Regions from separate parts of the Dehalogenimonas formicexedens genome, predicted to be linked through region 2. Evidence: riboswitches for the same ligand, from Rfam matches in the RefSeq annotation. Region 2 holds a riboswitch; the other holds the start of a gene.
The links. A riboswitch is a leader RNA that binds a small molecule or an ion and turns the genes downstream of it on or off. The one in region 2 is predicted to bind molybdenum cofactor.
Positions count from the first base shown of each region.

Region 1: linked by a shared signal. The riboswitch ahead of Dform_RS06610 (ABC transporter substrate-binding protein) and the one ahead of Dform_RS10125 (Fur family transcriptional regulator) in region 2 are both predicted to bind molybdenum cofactor.

Region 1 covers NZ_CP018258.1:1,257,628-1,265,049, reverse strand. Annotated here, with positions in the region: gene fusA (elongation factor G) at 1-822, shown strand, start outside; gene Dform_RS06620 (ABC transporter ATP-binding protein) at 938-2,011, opposite strand; gene Dform_RS06615 (ABC transporter permease) at 2,014-2,730, opposite strand; gene Dform_RS06610 (ABC transporter substrate-binding protein) at 2,739-3,656, opposite strand; molybdenum cofactor riboswitch at 3,738-3,876, opposite strand; gene Dform_RS06605 (electron transfer flavoprotein subunit alpha/FixB family protein) at 3,973-4,929, opposite strand; gene Dform_RS06600 (electron transfer flavoprotein subunit beta/FixA family protein) at 4,986-5,771, opposite strand; gene prmC (peptide chain release factor N(5)-glutamine methyltransferase) at 5,882-6,715, opposite strand; gene prfA (peptide chain release factor 1) at 6,712-7,422, opposite strand, start outside.
Region 2 covers NZ_CP018258.1:1,933,613-1,941,034, reverse strand. Annotated here, with positions in the region: gene Dform_RS10155 (deoxycytidylate deaminase) at 1-468, opposite strand, end outside; gene Dform_RS10150 (AAA family ATPase) at 529-1,083, opposite strand; gene Dform_RS10145 (SRPBCC family protein) at 1,206-1,721, opposite strand; gene Dform_RS10140 (LemA family protein) at 1,862-3,151, shown strand; gene Dform_RS10135 (hypothetical protein) at 3,180-3,608, shown strand; gene Dform_RS10130 (NfeD family protein) at 3,679-4,071, shown strand; gene Dform_RS10125 (Fur family transcriptional regulator) at 4,077-4,487, opposite strand; molybdenum cofactor riboswitch at 4,651-4,792, opposite strand; gene Dform_RS10120 (hypothetical protein) at 4,877-5,527, opposite strand; gene Dform_RS10115 (SLATT domain-containing protein) at 5,967-7,169, shown strand; gene Dform_RS10110 (SMODS domain-containing nucleotidyltransferase) at 7,179-7,422, shown strand, end outside.

The sequences.
Region 1 (7,422 bases), 680 kb from region 2:
AAGATCCTCGAAGAGGACCCGACTCTTCAGAGCCATCGGGATGCGGACACCTCTGAAACGATCCTGGTGGGATTAGGCGACACCCAATTGGACGTCATGGCGGAAAAAATGGCGCGCAAGTACGGCGTTGCCGTCGATTTGAAGCCGCCGAGAGTACCTTACAAGGAAACCATCACAAGTTCAGCCCGGGCGGAGTACCGCCACAAAAAGCAGACCGGCGGCCACGGTCAATTCGGGCATGTCGTGCTTGAGGTGGAGGCGCTACCCGCGGGTTCCGGCGTGGAATTCGTGGACAAGGTGGTCGGCGGCGCCGTTCCGCGCAACTACATCCCCGCCGTCGAAAAAGGCATCAAGGAAGCGGTGCAGGAAGGCGGTTCGCTGGGCTTCCCGATCGTCGATCTCCGGGCTACCCTGTGCGACGGCAGCTTCCACCCGGTCGACTCTTCCGAAATCTGCTTCAAGATCGCCGGGGCCGGCGCCTTGAAGAAGGGTATGGAAGCCTCAGGGCCGGTGCTGCTGGAACCTATGGTCACGATGCGTATTTCCGTGCCTTCGAGCGTCGTGGGCGACATCATCGGAGATCTCAATACCAAGCGCGCCCAGGTCCAGGGGCTTAATCCCGAGGGCGAAAAGACGCTCATCGATGCGATGGCGCCTTTAGCCGAAGTTCAGCGCTACGCCATTGACCTGAAGAGCCTGACCCACGGCAGGGGGCATTTCACCATGAAGTTCGACCACTACCAGCAGGTGCCGTCACACCTGACCCAGAAACTGGTGGCGGACAGGGCTGCTGAGGTGGCGGCGGCTCAAGCCGCACATTAACCCCAAGTACGAAACCCGAATATCGAAATCCGAAACAAATCCGAATTTCGAAATACCAAATTCAAAAGGGAGGGGCGAAAGCCCCTCCCTCGTTGTTAATTCCTTCGGACCCGACTTACGCTTTGACGGCGTGAATGGCGGTGGCTTTGAAGCTTGCGCAAACCATTTGTCCGATGGCCAGTTTCAGATCTTCAGCTGATTGACGCGTTACCACCGCCAGCAGTTTGAATCCGGAATCAATCTCTAATCGAACCAGAGGACCAATGATGCTCAAATGCGAAATTGAACCCTCGACACGGTTACGGGCGCTGGAACACGGATTTTCCATGGTGGCGATTGTGATATCCTCAGGGCGGATGAATAAATTCACCCTGGTGCCATTTTCAAAGGTACCGCTTCCCTGTAACTTTCGCCCCTCGATCTCCGCGGTGAAAAGTCCATCCTCGTTATCTGAGACCGTACCGGTGAGTATATTTCCGATGCCGATGAACTCGGCAACCTCACGGCTAACCGGTGCCATGAATATATCCGCGCTTTTACCGATCTGAAGCAACCTGCCTTTCATGATCACACCGATGCGATCCGCAAGCCGCTGCCCTTGAGACAGGTCGTGAGTCGCCATGACCACAGTCAGATTGCGCCGGTGGATAATGTCGGCGACCAGGGTTTCCACCATCGTCGTCGAATTTGGGTCGAGATTGGCGGTCGGCTCATCGAGGAACATGACCTCTGGATCGGTGACCAGGGCTCGAGCCAGGGCCACCCTCTGGGTCTCGCCGCCGGAGAGCGTTTTAGCCTGGCGCGATTCGAAACCGTCAAGATTAACCAGATGAAGCGCTTCGGTGACACGTTCTCCAATGATCTGCTTATCAGCTCCACGCCATCGCAATGGCTGGGCAATATTGTCAAATACGCTGGTAGAAAATACCAAAGGTTTTTGATGGACGAAAGACATTTTCCGTCTCAGTGACAATCGATTACTTTTATTCACCAATTCCCCGCCGACGCTGATCGAGCCTGAATATGGGGATTCCAGCAAATCGAGTAACCGGAGGATGGTGCTTTTACCGGCGCCGCTGGGACCGATCACGGCCACCGTCTCACCGGTTTCGATGGATAACGTGATACCTTTCAAAATTTCGCTGTCGCCATAATGGTGCCGTACGTCCCGGGCTTCGAGAATGTTCATATTTAGACCACTGGCCTCGTTTTAATGACGGCGCCGCGCTGTTGCAGCCAGGATAACACCAGGTTGATGAACAGAGCGATGGCAAGGAGAATGATGCCCATGGCCAGCGATAATTCAATATCGCCTTTGCTCGTCTCCAGTGAGATCGCGGTGGTGAGCACCCGTGTGAAACCACGGATGTTGCCGCCGACCATGAGTGCGAGGCCTACTTCCGAGATAGCTCTGCCAAAACCCAGGATGAAAGCCGTGAAGATGGCATATCGGGCTTCCTTGACCATAAGAATGCTCATTTGCCACCGGTTGGCGCCAAGAGCAATAGCGGTTTCTTTAGCGAGGCGATCTATGCCAGCGAGCGCCGAGATCACCAGACCAAGCATAAGCGGTGTTACCAGCAAAGCCTGGCCGATAATCATGATGGTCGGGGTGAACAACAACCCAAATTCACCTAGAGGTCCAGACCGGGAGAACAGCAGGAAGACAAACAAGCCAACAAGCACCGTGGGCAGGCTGAACAGGGTGTGGATGAAACTGATGAGCAACCGCTTGCCAGGGAAAGAACTGTGGAAGATAAGTGAGCCCAGTGGTAACGAAATAATGGCTGCGATGACGCTGGCGGTCGCTGAAATACTCAGCGACCGCCAAGCGGCTTCCTTTACATCCTGGTCGGCCGTTAGGATCAATTCGACCGCCCGTTGAAGACCCAGCCAAATTTCTTCCAACGTATATCCTAACCGGTCGGTTCATTACCGGCGCAGGGCGTGAACAGCGGCGTGCCGAAGTCCTTGACACCATAATCGCCGATAATTTTTTGAATTGCTGGTGACATCAACCACTCTGCCATTTTTGTAGCCATAGCACTGTTGGTGACTGCCACTTTAGCAGGATTTACGGGGATGGCGGCATAGACATTCAGCAATATCGAGCCCTTGTCGACGATTGACGTTAAACCGGTCTGGCTTTTATACGCAAGGAAAGTCCCAACATCAGAAAGCGTATAGGCCTGTTTTTGGGCAGCTAGTTGGAGGGTAGGCCCCATACCCTGGCCAGCTTCAACATACCATGCGCCGGAGTTACGAATATCGGTGTAGTTGAATCCGGCAGCTTTCCAGATTGCCTGCTCCTTGGAATGGGTGCCGGAACTGTCACCTCGGGAAACAAATGGCGTTGTCTTGGAGGCGGCCAGTTTTTTGAAGGCTTCCTCAGCGGAGAGACCCTTGAGGCCCAGGGGATCTGAGGCGGGTCCCACGATGACGAAATAGTTATAAGCGAAGGCACTGCGGGTTGTGCCGTAACCGTCGGCGATAAATGTCAGTTCGCGCGCCTTGTCATGTACGGTGATGATATCGACATCGCCGCGCTGACCGTACTGGATGGCGATACCGGTATTCGCGTAGAGAACGTCAACCTCGACACCGTATTCCTTCTCGAACATGGGTTCAAGGAGCGCCCAAAGGCCGGTGTCATACAGCGAACTGGTGGTGGCCACTTTCAGCCGGGAAGCTGGCTTCAATACACCCACGCCCTGGTCGGTCGTAGTCGGGGTGGAGGTCGTCCCGGGGGTGTTGGAGCAGCCCGCTATCGAGCCCAGGACCAGAACCGCGGACAAAACGAAACCCGAAATCCGCAACCATCTATTCTTCTTCAAATTTCTCACCTCAAAAGTAATATTCGGACAAAAAAGAAAAGCACCTCTTTTTGTCAGGGAGGTGCGCGGACAACCGAGAATCCGGTCATTGCTTTCTCTCCTTTCCAAACCGCGGGAGGCGGTGCCGTTTCCGGCGCTACCCTTGGGGCGGTTGCCCGCCCGCTGGCCTTTCAACCATGTCGTGAGATTTAGGTTGCCAGGCTCGGAGACAGATATTTCACTGGTATGATATTAACATACGGTACTAGTACCGTCAATATGGATTACAAAAATTAATTAAAGGTTCAAAAATAGGTCAAGATAAAACCGGATGTCCTTAACCGCCAGTCAATTCCTTTATTTTAACCGTCAACGCCGGGACTACCTTTTTCCAGTCGCCAGTGACACCGTAGGTCGCTGCCTTGAAAATGTTGGCTTCGGCGTCTTTATTGATAGCCACGATGGTTTTACTGCCCGTCACTCCGGAGACATGCTGTGAGGAACCGGAGATGCCCACAGCGATATAGAGATCCGGTGAAATAATCTTGCCCGTGATGCCGATCTGGCCGGTTTCGGGCCACCAGCCCTGGTCGCAGGGGGGACGGGAAGCGCCGACAACCCCGCCGAGGAGATCAGCAAGTTGTTTCAGCTGGGTAAACCCCTCCGGCCCACCCAGACCGCGCCCTCCGCCGACGACGACCTTGGCTTCTTCTATCCTGGGTCCCTGCTGTTGAACGGCGACATGCTCGATAACGCGGATATTAGCCGGAGACTCAGCGGCCAGTTCGATGGTCTCGGCCGTCTGGTTCCCACCTGAGGCAGCCGGGGCAAAAACCTTGGGACGAATGGAAATGATTTGGGGTTCGGTATCGATAGTGAAATCCGCCATGGCGTTGCCGCCATAGACAGGGCGGGTGATAATTAACTGTCCATTGTCATTCCGCAGGGCGACGACGCCGGTGACAGCCGCGGTGCCAAGCTTGGAAGCCAATTGCGGGGCGATATCGGCCCCCAGATCGCTCTCAGCCATCAAAATGACGGCAGCCCTTGACTCAGCGGCCGCCTTTCCGATGAAAGATACGGCGAGTTGCGGGGTCAGGTCCCGGGGTTCGGCGAGGAATACTACGGACGCGCCGAGGTTTGCCAGGGAAAGAACGGCAGATTTAACCCCATTGCCGATGGCGACAACACTGACCCTGGAATCGGCCGAGATTGTCCTGGCGGCGGTGAACAGTTCGGTGGAAACCGGCGACAGCGCCCCGTCTTTAACCTCGGCGATAATCAATATGTCCATTGAATTTCATCCTCTCGTTTAATCCCTCAACCACGGCGGTCGTGGACAATGCGAAATCAAATCAGTTTTAGTTCGCGGAGTTTGAGTGCCAGGTTGATTCCCTGTTCCTCCGGCGTGGCGCCGGGGATAAGTTCACAGCTGGCTTCGCGCTGGGGCTGATAGAGCCTGACGAGTTTTACCTTTCGACCGGGCGCCGCGCCGAGATCGGCGGCTTTCCAGTAGACCGGTTCCTTCTTCTTGGCAGCCAGGACGCCCTTGATGTTGGGCAAACGCAATTTACCGATTTCCGAGGAAACGGTGATGACCGCCGGAATCGCTGATTCGATTACATCATAACCGTCGGAAACGACGCGCTCGACGCGGAGTTTGCCCCCGGAGAACTCCACTTTTCTTGCGTGAGACACGGCCGGGGCGTTCAAGCTGCCTGCCAGCAGCAAGCCGGTCTGCCCGGCGTCCCAATCGGCCGCGGCGCGGCCTGTCAGAATGATATCGAACTTGACGATCTTCTTGACTGCTGACGCCATGACTCCGGCGGTCGCCGGGGCGTCAAGGTCGGCGTAAGCGGGGTCATCGATCAGGATGAGTTCATCTGCGCCGAGCGCCAGGGCCTTTTTCAGAAGTTCCTTGTTCAAATTGGCACCCAGGCTCAGCACCTTGATGACGCTGCCGGGGTTGGCGTCTTTCAACCTTAAGGCAGCCTCAAGGGCGTGCTCCGAATACGGGTCGATGACCGGGGCGACGCCGGCCGGAGGAACAACCTTATTCGTCGCGGCATCAATTTTGAAGCTGGCGGGGGGAATTTCTGGATCGGGGATCTGCTTGACCAGGACGATAATATCCAAGGCGAATCTCCTCGGTTAATCATTGAACGATTGCTCAATGGCGCGGTTAATTTAGCACCGGCGGCGGGTAGGGGTCAAATACTATGCCCGCTGTTCATCCTTCGACAGGCTCAGGACGAACGGAGGGTTAAGCGGGTAACCGAGACACGATCTAGCGGGACGAAGTCTCGGAGAACCTGAGTCTGGCTGCCCGGTAGAGAGGCATCGAGTATAAACTTTACCGCGGCGCCCTGCCCGGTGCCGAATTCCAGTAACAGCCACTCTGGTTTATCTTCTCGCGACGCGATTTGCCGGACCAGTCGGCGGATGACATCCAGCCCGTCCGGTCCGCCGTCCAGGGCGAGTTGCGGCTCAAAACCGTTGGTCTTTGCCTCGACGGTGGGGACATAGGGCAGGTTGGCGCAGAGGATGTCGAAATGATGATCGGAAACGGCGCCGAGCAGATCACTCTCGATGAATTCGATGTTGTCGAGGTCATTTTTCGACGCGTTGCGCTGCGCAAGGTCGATCGCGGTCGTGGAGATATCGAGGGCGATGATTTTGGATTGGGGCAGGTGCTTAGCCAGGGTAACGGCGACGGCGCCGGAGCCGCAGCCGATATCGGCGATGGTCGGGAAGGGATAGTTTCGGCCGATTTCGATGGCTTTTTCAACCATGACCTCGGTTTCAGGCCGGGGGATCAAGACCGCTGGGTTTACATAAAAATCCAGTCCGTAGAACTCGATATGTCCCGTCAGATATTGCAATGGCTCGCCCTCTCTGAGGCGGTCGACGAGATCAAGATAGGTTTTTGCCGATTCCGGGTCAATTTCCCGGTTCGCTTGAAGCAACAAATCGGTGCGGGACAGGCCGGTAACGTGGCGGAGCATGATCTCGGCATCGGAACGGGCAAGGGGCCCTTTTAGCCTCGCCGCGCCTGATTCAAGAGCCTGGCCGAGGTTCATATACCCGCGGATTGAAGCAGCCGCGCCTGTTCATCGGTCGCCAGCGCGTCGATGATATCATCCAGGTCGCCGTCCATGATCTTGGGCAGATTATGCTCCGAAAGGCCGATGCGGTGGTCAGTCAGGCGATCCTGGGGGAAGTTGTAGGTCCGGATCTTCTCAGACCGCTCCGCGGTGCCGACCTGCGACCGTCTGGTATCGATCATCTCGGCGTCTTTCTTTTCCTGCTCGATGGCCAGTAACCGCGCCCGCAGCACGTCCATCGCCTTCTGGCGGTTTCTGAGCTGGGAGCGTTCGTCCTGGCAGATGACCACCAGACCGGTGGGCAGGTGGGTAAGTCGGACTGCCGTGGCTACCTTGTTGACGTTTTGGCCGCCGGCGCCGCCGGAATGGAAGATGTCGGTCCGGATCTCATCGGGGTTGATTGAAATGTCCACTTCCTCGGCGACAGGCAGGACAGCCACCGTGGCCGTTGAGGTATGGATGCGGCCGGCGGCTTCGGTGGTCGGCACGCGCTGGACCCGGTGCACGCCGCTTTCGAATTTGAGGCGGGAATAAACGTCCTCGCCGTCGACCTCGAAGATGACCTCTTTGAAGACGCCGGCAGACGATTCGGTAAGATCGATAACATCGACCTTCCATCCCTTGGATTCGGCATACCGGGTGTACATGTGGAAGAGGTCGGCGGCAAAAAGCTTGGCTTCGTC
Region 2 (7,422 bases):
CAGAAACTCGATGCAGGCAGGTGGCCGCGGCCTTAACTCGACCTCGATTCCAACTTCTTTGAACAATTCTATGAAGCTGTCATCGGCGTATTTGCCGTAGCTGACGAAGCGCTTGATCCTGACATTAGCCAGCATCTTGGCGCACAGGATGCACGGCGTATGGGTGCAGTAGACCGTCGACCCCTCCAGATTCACACCGTGCTGAGCCGCCTGGATAATGGCGTTCTGCTCGGCATGGACGGCCCGGCAGATCTCGTGGCGGGTCCCGGAGGGGATATTGTTCTGATCACGCAGGCAGCCGAGTTCCAGGCAGTCGCGGGTGCCGGCCGGGGCGCCGTTGTAGCCCGTGGTCAGGATGTGCTTGTTCTTGACCGCCACCGCCCCGACGTGATGGCGCCGGCAGGTGCTTCTTTCGGCAACCACCGCCGCGATCTTCAGGAAATACTCGTCAATGTTGGGTCTGTTTATCTGCATATCGTTTTTTTCTTTCCTCGCCCCCTGTGGGAGAGGATTTGAAGGAGAGGGGTTTCAGCACTTCAATTCGTGAATGAGATTTTCAACCTGCGCCCGCAGTTCCTCGAAACTGCCGCTGTTGACTACCATATAGTCTGCCACGGCGATCGGACCCGCCTTTGAGACCTTTTCGATCTCGGACTTGTCGCGGGAGAAGGTCTCTTCCCGGGTTAGCGGCCTCACGGCGCGGGTGGAGAGCCTTTGGGTGCGGGTTGTGGGCGATGCCCATACTGCCGCCACCGCCAGGTTGTCGCCGTAGCGCTCTTTAAGGAACAGGTACTCCTCCCAGGAATACATGCCGTCGATAACTACCGGTCCCGTCTTAAGGGCTTCATCGATGCGGGGCAGGTTCAGCTTGGCGTAGGCGGCCATGCCGAGTTCGGAACGCAGTGCTTCGCGTACGGCGCGCTCGTTGGCTTCGTTGAGAGGCAAACCTCGCTTCTTAACCTCGTCGTCGGTAACGTCGCCGAAGCGGATGCGGGTGTAGCCGTGGTTCTCGAACATTTTCGAGGCGGCTGTCTTGCCGGCTCCGGCCATGCCGACCATGGCGATGATTTTGGGTGTGTTCATTGGGGGACATTATAGGGGAGAGGGAGGGGAGGGGACAAACGGAAATATCGGTCGAGGAGACCGACCGGACCGCTGTACGAATGAAAGAGGCGGGCTGTTTTAGGGCGCCTCTTTCTGGATCATCAAATATGGTCCCGTCGGGTTTCTCTGAGCTCTGCCTCGTTCGAAAGTTTCTCCAGCAGTTCATCGAGGCGCTCGTAACCCTCGATGATGCCCGCTCGCATCCCCGAGTCCAGCATGGCATCCCTGTCGGCGACGGACTGGAACAGGGACTGCTGCCTGACCTTGCTGCGGCGATCAGCCAGTTCTTCAAACGTCTGCGTTATTAAAGATACGTGCTGCGGCGTATCCTCATACTCGAACGTGTCGATAATCAATTGCGGCGACTTGACCTCGTGATACACCCCATGGAAACTGAACTCCCCGCCCTTGGGGTCCCGTTGGGTGAAGCGGTAGGAGCCGCCGGGTTTGGCCTCAAGGTAGGTGAAAGTCGTCTCCAGGTCTCGCGGCCCCATCCACTGGACCATAAGCTCCGAATGAACGTGGCAGCGGAAAACCAGGTCGCGCGGATAATCTAACTCCCTCTCTATCAGGATCTCTTGTTTGCCGTGGTCAGCGGTGATGGTTGTGTCAGCCATTAGCGACCTCCTGAAGTTTGTATTCAATAAAATATTACTCCGCCTTTCTGACTCGTCATAATGAAAGACATCTTGTGAGAGTCGGAAACGATCTGATTGGTTCCTCTGAACGCCATTTGAGAAAGTGCTAATATAACCCCATGCCGAATTCGTACGTCTCGCCGTGGATCCTCATCGGAGCCGGAATCATCGCTCTGGCGTGCCTGGTGGTCGGTTTCCATTTCTATCGCCGCCGTCGGTTGATCGATGATACGCCGACGTCGAAAACCCAGGGCGTCTTCATCGGCTTGTCCGAACTTAAAGGCACCGCCGAAACCGAGGCGCCTCTTCAGAGTTACCTGGCCGCCGTCCGCAGCGTCTGGTACCGCTATCGAGTGGAGGAACACTACGTCCGCACTTCCGTCGACGCTAAAGGCCGCCCGACGACTCACAGCGGCTGGGAGAATGTCGCCAGGGGGTCGAAGAGCGTTCCAGTCTTTCTCAAGGATGACACCGGCGTCATCAGGGTGTTGCCGGAAGGCGCCGAGGTCCACGGACGGGAAGTATTCAAAAAAGAGGTCAAGCGCGACGATCCGCTCTACTACGGCAAAGGCCCGGACAGATCCATTTCCGGCTCGACCCACCGGCGGCGCTTCATCGAGGAGGCAATCTGCCTCCATGACACCATCTATGTCATCGGCCAGGCGCGTGTCAGGACCGACGCTGTAGCCGCGGAGATCGCCGCCAGTAAAGGATCGCTCTTCATCGTCTCCGTTCATTCGGAAAAAAAGCATAGCGATATGTTCCGCGTGTGGTACTGGGTGTGGCTCGGAATCGGGCTGGTTGCGACGATGGCAGGTTCGGGCGTCTATTTCAGCCAGGCTTCTCCAGGAAGCAGCGTGGCTGTCCCGATCGTCGTTGCAGGGCTCGTTTACGCGCTGGCGACATTGATCGGCTGGGTCTGGACCGCCTACAACAGCCTGGTAAACCTCCGGGCGCGGGTCTGCCAGGGTTTCTCCCAGATAGACGTGGAACTCAAGCGCCGCGCCGATCTCATACCCAATCTGGTCGCCGCCGTCGAAGGCTACCGCTCGCATGAAAGCGGGTTGCAGCAGATGGTGGCCGAACTCCGCAGCCAGCAGACCCTCACGATGGACACCAGGGACGGCGAGCTTAAGGGTGTTGCCGCCCGGCTAACGATCATCGCCGAAAAGTACCCCAGCCTCAAGGCCAGCGAGTCTTTCCTGGCTTTGCAGAAGTCGTTATCCGAAACGGAACAACGCCTGGCCCTGGCGCGGGATTATTATAACTCCATCGCCACCTTCTATCGGACCAGGCTGGAAATTTTCCCGGACGGGGTCCTGGGCAGGCTGCTCGGTTTCAAACCGATGGACCTGCTTGAAGCCGCTACGTTCGAGCGCGCTCCGGTTGAGGTAAATCTGGCCTCGTAAAAGCTTGTGTTATTGAGGAGGTAGCGGAATGAAAAAACTGATAGCAATAGTGTCACTGGTTCTGACAGTCGGCATCTTCGCGGGAGTGGCCGTCCCCCTCTACGCCGCCGACCCCGGCGGTACTGCTCCTGCGACCGCGCAAAATATCGGTAAGTTCGGACGGGCCGCCATGCTGGCCAGGTTGCTGCTCGTCCAGGACCAAGCCAAAGTCGATCAACTGCTGGCCAATGCGGTCGCCAACGGCAAACTGACCGGCGATCAGGCCGCCAGGATTGACGATTTCTGGGCCGACCATCATGCCCAGTTCACCAAAAGGGTAGTCTTGCGGAACTTGCTTCGCGTCCAGGACGAAGGCCGGCTTAACGAAATATTGAGTCAGGCGGTAACCAACGGCAGGATAACTCAGGAACAGGCCGACAGGATCACTGCCGCCTGGGAGAAAATACACAACAAATAACACTGAGGTACGTTTAAAAGAGCCCTCGAAAGAGGGCTCTTTTTTACACACTCGTTGTATAATTTGCCTTGTGAGAAAGCTGAACCCCAGGATAGTCGTCGCCATCATCGCCTCGCTTCTCGATGAGCTGCTGCTGGTGGTTGCGGTGGTGTGGATTCTGCCGAAATTCGGCATAACGGTGCCTGTCTGGCTAGTGATATTGCTGGCAGTCATGTTCTTATTCTCAGGATCCTGGGCTTTTGTGGTCGTAAAGCGAAAACCTAACTTAGGTTTCGAGAATCAGATCGGGTTAAAAGGGATCGCCGTAACCGTCATCGGCAAGAAAAAAGGGCTGGTTAGGATCGGCAGGCAGAACTGGGCGGCTAGAACCGACGGACGGGACATCGAACCGGGGATCGAAGTTGAAGTTGTTGGGCAGAACGCCCTGATTTTAACAGTCGTACCAGAATCAATTAACGATTAAAACAATCAACAAGCCGCGCACTTGGCGCACGATCCTCTGACGACGTACTTTGGCTGGTTTATCTGGAATCCGTATTTTGATTTGAGTACCCGCAGGAACGAAGACACGGATTTATCGTCGCAGGGAATAACTTTGCCGCATTTTTCGCAGATGAGGTGGTGGTGCGGGCCGTCCTTGGAGAGGTAGTAGAACCGCTGGGCATCGGATTCATAGGCGCAAATACAGCCTTCGTGTTCAAGAAAATCAACGGTGCGTTTTAGGGTGGATGGTGAGACCCGGAAATAACGTTCTCGAATACTATCAATGATCTGTTCGGCTGTCGGTGGGGCCGCGCTCTCACTGAGGTAGTTCAGCACCAGTTTACGCGGGAGTGAAAGCTTCAACCCCTTCTTTTTTAAAAGCCCGTAATTTTCCATTCTCTTGCACTCGCTTATTCAGTTTCGGGAAAACCAATTCCCCTCGCTGTTCTTTGCGAACGCAGTATGGATGTAACCCTTCGCCGGACTCGAAAAAGAGGTGGAGATCTATGAAGAAAACACAAAGAGACGCCTGGCTATGAGGCGCCTCTGAATAAGTGCTTTGCTCCCATCGTGTTCTCCTTTCCGAATTCGGGAGGCGCCGGTGTTTCCACCTTGCACCCTCGGAGCCTTTCGGCTCACCGGTCCTGGAACCATAACTTTAGCTTGTTTTAGGTTATCAGGACTCGAAGAGCTATCGCCATTTATGCGTTAGCGGCTAAATTGTAGTCCAACGGTACTAGTACTGTCAATCTGGGATCTTTCATTATTCTCGGTTCATGCACGGCTTATCGGTTTGGCGGCAAATCTCCAAGTATCGCCTCGCCCTTCACCAGCCACGACACGCCGAAGGCTACGATGGCGATCGATTCCAGCCAGAAAGTCGGATGGAGCGCGTTGATCGAATCGTTCTTTGGCAGTATTCCCCCGAGTAACATTATCAGGATGCACCCCAGGATCACCCAGCCGCAGATTCTGTAAACGATGTTGCGCTCCAGCTTGCGGGGTGTCGGCGTTTGGGTGGGATCTGTTTTTGTAAATAGGAATAACGAAAAATAGGCCAGTGTCAGAAACATGCCGGCCGCGAAGATCAGGTGAAACGTGCCGATGGTCTTTGCCAGGTCGGACGGCTGCATTTCCGGAGTCGCCGGAAAAAGGGCAACGCCGATCGAAAACATGCATGCCATGATGCCTGCCGGGCCGTCACCCTTGTACCCTCGGTATGAAAAAAGAAAAACTCCGATTGCGCACAGGCTACCGACGAATATATTGCGCATTCCGGTGTAGTAATAGGAACTGATGGAATTTTGAATGCCCGGGCTCTCAAATAACCATTTGCCGATCACCAGGACGAACGGCAATGAGATTCCGATTATACCCACGGCCTTACGCAAGGTAAGGTAGGACCGAATTAAGACGTCGTTGGATTGTTCGACCATTGGGAAATTATAACGCCAGTGAAAAGCGGCATTTCAAATTTTATTTCTGATGAAAGTTTCGGTTACAAGGAATTTTCCGGAGGCAGGGGATGGTGGGTGGAGTTGCGATTATGCAGAACCCGCAGCCACGTGGGTCGCTGCAATTCCTCGAAAAACAAACACGCCACCAAGCATTCTCTTGAGACGGGACACCAATTATCAGGTCTTATCCCGGTCAGGATTGGGCCTGGTGTTACGTCGATGAATTTTACGTCGAATAAACGACTTGTTTCCATTCAGTAAGAACCTGGATTGGCTATTGGCTTGAGTAATGGGGGAAACTATCAGATTCGAATAGTGGGTGTAAAACAATTACAAAAAGGCGGAGAGTGAACGTTCTCATTAGCTCATTATTTATTCTTCTCCAAGAAAGCTTGTCAAACTCTGATTCGAGTGTATAATGTCAAACGTGCGAAAATCATCTCTGTCCCTAACGACGGTTCTCATTATCGCACTATCAATTGTTTTTTTAATTAAGTTCTTCATCGATTATGACCAAATACAAAATTTTCCTGCACCTGCGATAGTTTTATTTATCGAACTCTCTGCAATCGTTTTATTATTCGGTAAATCCCAACAATTCAGAAATATAATAGGAGAGTCTGATTGGGAGCAGTTGTCTTGGCGTGTTACTATTTCCGCCTTCATTTTTCTGACTTTTTCAATTTATCTTATTCTGAATGACGAACTAAATACTTTTTCATCGGGGTTCTTTTTAATTGCTCCTACAATAGGGGCAATAATTTCCACAATATCATCCAACGCAAGGTTGAATCCCCAAACACAAGAAGAATTAATTAATGCATCAAAAAAACTTATTCTTTCCACAGTATTGCTTTTGATCGCGGTCCCTTCACTATATTTTATTGATAATTCAAGCCTAAATGGGATTAATCTTTATCAATTCGCTTTTGATTCCAAAGCAATAACGCGTTTCTTCTTTTTTTGGATCACAGGTACTCCCTTATTTTATGGTGGTCTATTTCTCTTTTCCTTGGGAATCATCGATCTGGTATGGGCATTTAGATATCCATTGAAAGAGACTCGAAAAATTCAAGCTACAACCGGTAATATTGCGACGCAAGGTAAACTTAAGGTGGGGAATAGAATGACACCAATAGAAGCTATCGAAAAAGAAGCCAAACGAATTGAAGAGGACGCTTTACTTTCATTTAAGGGGCATTTCAACGACGCCGCTTTTTACAATACCCTTTACTATTCTTTGGCTATACCTACTATTGTATTTGCTTCAATCGCTAGCTTTACCGCATTTGTGAGCGTGAACATTTTATCGGGAATATCTGCATTAATTGCAGCAGTATTATCTGGTACTAATATTCTGATTAATCCCATCGAAAAATCCAAGTCTCACCACGAGGCCGGAGCACAGTTGCAGGGGTTAAGAGACCGAATCAGACTATTCACAGAGGTTGATTTACGAGCAGGAATAACTGCAAAGGTGCTTACAATAAAAATCCAAGAATTCTCACAAGAAAAAAATAGCATAAATAAGTGCGCCCCAGCAATATCTAAACGAGCTTACGGAAAAGCGAAAGACGGAATTTCTAAAGGGGAGGCTTCTTATCAAGTAGACAAAAACTAGGAGGATGTTATGTCGGTTTTATCACATCTCACGGATACAGCTAGTAGTATTGTTCTCTCAGATACCGAAAAGGGAAGTATTCAAAGATCGATAAAAACTATCGAAAACCGATTAGATTCTTATTTTGGTCAAGAATTATCCCTTCATTTTACATTTGGTTCTCATACGCGAGAAACTATACTTCCTCGTAAGATCGATTCATCTTCCGATGTGGATTATATGATTGTATTTAAGGACAATTCTTATAAACCCC